DNA from 2 places in the Lacticaseibacillus sp. 30 genome. Region 1 is predicted to be linked to the other one. Evidence: riboswitches for the same ligand, from Rfam matches in the RefSeq annotation. Region 1 holds a riboswitch; the other holds the start of a gene.
The links. A riboswitch is a leader RNA that binds a small molecule or an ion and turns the genes downstream of it on or off. The one in region 1 is predicted to bind lysine.
Positions count from the first base shown of each region.

Region 2: it holds a riboswitch for lysine, as region 1 does, so the genes downstream of both, ACWPAB_RS05295 (ABC transporter permease subunit) here and lysA (diaminopimelate decarboxylase) in region 1, are expected to answer to the same signal.

Region 1 is NZ_JBSOQX010000032.1:4,968-8,114, reverse strand. Features, by position in the region: gene dapD (2,3,4,5-tetrahydropyridine-2,6-dicarboxylate N-acetyltransferase) at 1-178, opposite strand, end outside; gene lysA (diaminopimelate decarboxylase) at 189-1,535, opposite strand; lysine riboswitch at 1,634-1,813, opposite strand; gene ACWPAB_RS14060 (aspartate kinase) at 2,249-3,147, shown strand, end outside.
Region 2 is NZ_JBSOQX010000005.1:143,916-147,062, forward strand. Features, by position in the region: gene ACWPAB_RS05285 (helix-turn-helix domain-containing protein) at 1-319, opposite strand, end outside; gene ACWPAB_RS05290 (helix-turn-helix domain-containing protein) at 316-1,191, opposite strand; lysine riboswitch at 1,619-1,791, shown strand; gene ACWPAB_RS05295 (ABC transporter permease subunit) at 1,895-3,147, shown strand, end outside.

The DNA of each region.
Region 1 (3,147 bases):
TGGGTTTAATTTCTGCCCAGTCGCCAATCACGGTGCCGGTATGTTTACCGATGAAAGCATGAACGCTTTTGGGGAAATGCAGCTCGCTTAGTTTGCCCTTGAGATAAACCTTAACTGGGGTGGTTTTTTTGCTATTAGCGATGGTGGAAATAATTTTTTGAGTATCTAACTGTGCCATAATCGGCCTCCTATTTGGTTGCGGCAGTGGCGTCGGTTTGAGCTGGAGCAGGCTGCTCAGTTGGTGCGGCGTAATGTAAGTCATTTTTAATGAGATCAGCATCGGTTTCGCGGGTCACGACCAACTGGGCTTGGCCATTTTCCACGAAAACAACGGCGGGTCGCGGATTGCGATTGTAGTTGGATGCCATTGAGTAGCCGTATGCGCCAGTGTCAAAAACAACAACGACATCGCCTGGTGTGGTTGTGGGCAGCGGTGCATCATCGATCAAAATATCGCCGGATTCGCAATACTTGCCGACCAAGTGGACATGTTCAGCTGGCGCAGCATTTGGCTGGTCAGCTAAAACGGCCGTGTAGGTTGCTTGATACAAGGCAGGACGAATATTGTCGCCCATGCCACCGTCAACGGCAACGTATGGCCGCAATCCCGGGACATCTTTACGGCTGCCGACGGTATAGAGACTATAGCCAGCTGGCCCGACAATCGAACGACCGGGTTCAATCCAGATGGCTGGCAACGGCCAGTTAAGCGTTTGACTTTGTGATTTCAAGGTTGCCAGAATTGCCTTAACAAAGGCTTCTGGTGGCAGCGGATCGTCTTGCTTGGTATAAGCAATGCCGAAGCCGCCGCCAACGTTCAGGACTTTGGGGATGAAGCCGAATTGCTGATGCCAGTTATTAAGGACATGCAGCAGCTTTTGGGTAACGGCTTCGAAACCTGCTACTTCAAAGATCTGGGAGCCAATGTGGGCGTGGATGCCAAGCAGGTTGAGATGATCGTCGGCTAAAATGCGCTTGGCGGCTTCATCTGCTTGACCACTAGCGAGATCGAAACCGAATTTACTGTCGGTTTGGCCTGTCTGGTCATAGGCATGCGTGTGCGCGCTGATACCAGGGGCAACGCGGATTAAAACGTCCTGTTGACCAACGGTGGCACCTAAAAGGTCATCAAGGAGATCCAGTTCGTGAAAATTGTCCACAATGATGGTGCCAACCCCGGCATCCAATGCTTGTGTCAGTTCAGCTTTGCTTTTGTTGTTGCCATGAAAACTGACCGCCGCCATTGGAAAATCGGCTGCCTGAGCGGTGTAAAGTTCACCGCCGGACACCACGTCAACGTGCGCGCCTTCTGACTTGGCGACTTCGTACATCGCAATGGTCGCGAAGGCTTTGGAGGCGTAACTCACGGCATATGACACATCTGCTTCTTCAAAAACCCGTTTAAATGCGCGAATTTGCTGGCGAATGGCGCCAACATCGTACACATAAAGTGGGGTTTGAAATGTTCGGGCCAACTGGCTGGCAGCGACCCCGCCGATGGTTAATTGGCCTTCATGATTTGTGGCAAAATTCATAAGTTCATCCTCCCGAATTTGGCAGGGCGATGGCAAACGAAAAGGGATCCTTTTGTTTGGCCACGCGTCAAACAAAAAGATCCCAACTTGCAATCTACTTGAATGATAGCGCCCCGCTTAGGTTTCTAAGCGACAGTACAGGACTTATTCAATCCTGGCCCAACAGGCTTGCCGATCCCGGCGCGCCCATTTCGGCAACCGCCCCTTTGGCTTGATGTCATCACGAAGGATCCCGCTCGATCAAGCTACTCATGTTGGTTGCAACCTCTATCTGTTTGTCACCAGCCTATAATAAAAAGACGTGGACGTCAAATAAATAATGAGAGCGCGCGAACAGGCCCGCTTAGAAACCGGAGCATAAGCGGCCTCAAGCCTCAATGGCTGGGTCTTGGCCAGTGAGGCTTGAGGTCCTTATGTGCAGGCTTCTGGGCCTGTTCGCGCGCTTTAAGTGAGATAGGTCTGTCTTCGAGGCTTTTAGTTCTCCTATAGTTGGCATTTGTCCGATAGTCCGAGCTGGCCCTGCGGTGACAGAGACTGGTGACTGTGAACTCAGGTCATTAAAAACAAATTTAAAAACATTGTCTCTATGCAGTAACCCGAAAACGTGTCATGTTAGCGACATGCTGGGGCTTGTGTTTCTGGGAGAGTCTGTTAAAGTACAGGATAAAATGACAAAGTTCTCATTTGTCGTGACGTCTAGGAGGCAGTTTATCGTGCGTGTCGTAAAATTTGGCGGTTCATCGCTAGCAAATGGTTCACAATTCGCCAAGGTCGTGGCGATCATGAAGGCTAACCCAGCTCGGCAGGTGATCGTGACGAGTGCGCCAGGTAAACGGCACCCGGGAGACACCAAGGTGACCGATTTATTGATTCAGTATGCACAGGCAGTGATGCGGCATGAAGCTGTGGCTGCCATTGTTGCAGAAATCGTTGCTCGATATCAGGCAATCGCCGATGATTTTGAGCTCGAAGCATCGATCATGGCCGCGATTGAAGAAGAGCTAGACCAGTTACCAAAGTTGACTTTCAAGAACAATGATTATTTAATGGCAGGCTTTAAGGCGCGCGGTGAAAAGTTGAACGCGTTTTTAATGACCGCAGTGTTGAATCATGAGGGGATTGAAGCCACCTATGGCGAACCGAAGTCGTTAGGAATTGTGGTCACAGATCATCCCAATGATGCCGAAGTTTCACGTGAAACCTATCGCAACCTCGCTACATTTCGACGACCAATCGGGGTTTTGGTTGTACCGGGATTTTATGGCTATACCAGCAATGACGATATTGCCACCTTTTCTCGTGGTGGCTCTGATATCACGGGAGCGATTTTGGCTAACGGTTTTCATGCCGACTTATATGAAAACTTTACCGATGTCGATGGCGTAGCGGCTGCTGACCCACGGGTGGTGGCGAATCCGCAAATGATTCGTGAAATGACCTATCGGGAAATGCGAGAGCTGTCTTATGGCGGCTTTGGTGTTTTTCATGATGAAGCGATTCTGCCAGCGATTGCTGGGCAGGTACCGATTAATCTTAAAAATACCAATCATCCTGCTGCTCCAGGGACAATGATCGTCCCAGAACAGCATTTTGTCCCGAAGCATGCCATTAC
Region 2 (3,147 bases), on a different contig from region 1:
AATGCAACAACAGGCGTTGATTAACATTGGCGAGTGGCAATTGACGTAAAATGCTGGCCAATTCCTGAACGTCAGCGTGACGCGCAGCCGCCAAATAACGTTGTAAAAAAGGTTGCTTATCCCTAGAACGAGGTTTTGCAAACACATCCCAATCTAAATTCAACTGATCCAACAACAAAAAGAAACGATCAGCAGCTAACTGTGAGGTACCATTTTCAAACTTTGACAAACTTGACACCGATAAAATGCCATGCGCTGCCATTTTTAAAGTCAGTCCTCGTTCCCTACGTAATAACTTAAATTGTCTACCAATCGTCATCTCGCAGCCCCCTCCTCCTTAAGAAACCGCTGCCAACTAGTTGTTAACAATTGAGCAAAAAATGGTGACTCTAATAACCGCAAACTGGCTAACAGTTGCTCAACCGCTGCCGTTGCTGCTCGATGCTTACCGCGATGGTACACCAATAATTGCTGCTGATACCGAAGCATCAATCGGGAATAGAGATCATCCGGCGGCACTGGCATACTGGTCGCAATGGTTAGCAAGCGAACTGCTTCACTAAACTCACGCCGATGGATCAGTAACGCAATGCTATTCGTGAGAATCGCCCACAAATATTGATCGCGCGTCCGGTGACTCTCGGTTTTTGGCATATCCAGTAACATCCCTGCCACTAAACTAACCAACTGTTTACTGTCGAAAAGCACCAACGTCGCCGCAAAAAGATCCAGCTCATAAAGTCCCCAGTGCTTAATTCGTTTTAAGTAACGCATAACGTCAGTCTTCATGGCTGGTGTTGTTTGAAAACTCGGGTCACTGAACCCGTTGTGCGCCATGATGTTAATCTGATTAAGTCGGTAAAAAATAAGCCCCGTTTCCCGCCATAACCGATACTGTCGCTTAGCCAATGCCAGTAGCGCCGGTTTCCCAGCAACAGTCGCCCGGTTCACCTGCTGGAAAAAGTTATCCTGATTCAAGGCGCGGTATCCTTGTTGAATGGATTCAACGTCTTGATCAAACCGTGTTAATAATTTTAAAACAACTGCCGCACTCAGTTGCGTCTCCCCACGTTCAAACCGCGACAAAGTTGCAGCTGTCGTAATCCCAGCTGCAATTTCTTCTAATGAATCATTTTCCTCGAGACGTAAAGCCCGCAAATATGCCCCGATTTTGACATGTTCTTCTGGCATCAGCACCCGACCCTTTTATGAGAACTTTATTAGACAAACTTAACACGTTTTGCCATTTTTTCAAAATATCTTACTACTTATTGCACCTCAAATTTGAATATTTTTGTTTTTAAACGCTGCCTAAACATGGGTTGCTAGTCCCAAGAATTTTTTACGCATTTTTCTGATAGACATCAGGCAGTAGCGAAAATTCAATGGACGCCGCCATACCAGCGCCTTAGCCTTGGCGATCGCTACTCCGAATTTTCACAAAACCAGTTCAGACTATCGAAGCCTGCCCAACAAGCATCAGAAGAGCGAATCCTTCTACTGTGCCATCTAAAACGTGTGAGCAGACGTAGAAACTGTACTTGCTCACGCGCTGCCATTATAAATTGACATCCATCCCTGACTCCGCTAAACTCAATTTTGACATTTAAATACACCACCAAGAAATAGAGGTTGCGGTGGGCAACGAAAACTGGGGAGTGCCGTATCATGTTGAACCAGTTGTAAGTGCCACCGCCGAAATGTTGCACGATATTCGGATCGTGCGCATTGGGCCATGGGTGCATAACCCATGGACTGTCGAAGCACTCGCTTCGGGGCGCTATGATTCTGGTTTATGACTAAAATCGATGGAATCGACCTTTATTGCGGTATCACAACACAATAAGGTCGATTTTTTGTTTCCAGCTCTATTTCCCACTACAAGAAGGGAGAAATGTCAGTTATGAAAAAGCATTGGGTTGCACGTTTAGGCGTGCTGGGCTTCGCCTTGAGCCTCTTACTAGGCAGTTTTGCTGCCACCCCGGTCAATGCTGCTAGTGATAGCGGCACGTTTAAAGTCGGCATGGAGGCTGGCTATGCGCCGTTCAACTGGACGCAAACCACCAGCGCTAACAACGCCGTCAAGATTCAAGGTAGTCAGGAATACGCTAACGGCTACGATGTGCAGATTGCACGTAAGGTTGCCAAAGCCTTACACAAAAAGGTAGTCGTCGTCAAAACATCTTGGGACGGATTGCCACCAGCTCTAACTTCAGGCAAAATCGATGCCATCATCGCCGGCATGTCACCGACACCTGATCGTCGCAAGACCATCGATTTCAGTAATCCCTACTACATCTCCAACTTGACGATGGTTGTTCGCAAAGACAGCAAGTATGCCAAAGCCAAGAGCATTGCGGATTTTAAGGGTGCTAAAATCACCGCGCAGCTCAGCACCTATCATTATCAGGCGATCAATCAAATCAAGGGTGTCGTCAAGGAACCGGCTATGAACGATTTTCCGGCTATGCGTGTGGCCTTGGAATCCGGAACCATTGATGGTTACGTTTCCGAAGTGCCTGAAGGGATCACGGCAGAACGTGCTAATCCTAACTTGATGTATATCCATTTTGCAAAAGGTCAGGGTTTTAAAACCGATGCCAGTGACACGAATCTGGCGATTGGCTTGCGCAAGAATGATCCGAATAAAGCAAAGATCAATGAACTACTTGCCACAATTTCAAGTAAAGAACGAGCACAGCTGATGAATGAAGCTGTCGATAACCAGCCATCAACTGAGAGCAATGGCAACTGGTTCATCGCGATTATGAAGCAATATGGTCCAATGCTGTTACGCGGGACAGGCATGACCTTACTGATTTCCCTTGTTGGGACAATCGTCGGCTTTATCATCGGGTTGTTAGTCGGGATTATCCGGACAACTCCTAAGCCGAAAAAACTCGGTCAGCGCGGCTTACGCGCCGTGATCAACTGGCTGCTGTCGTTGTACATCGAAGTTTTCCGTGGCACGCCAATGATTGTTCAGGCCGCGGTCCTATATTATGGTGCCGCACAAGCTTGGCATTTGAACATGGACCGGACCACCGCTGCCTTATTGATTGTTTCGATCAACACTGGGGCCTATATTTCCGAAATTATCCGTGGTGGGATTATCTCGGTTGACGAAGGTCAATTCGAGGCTGCCAA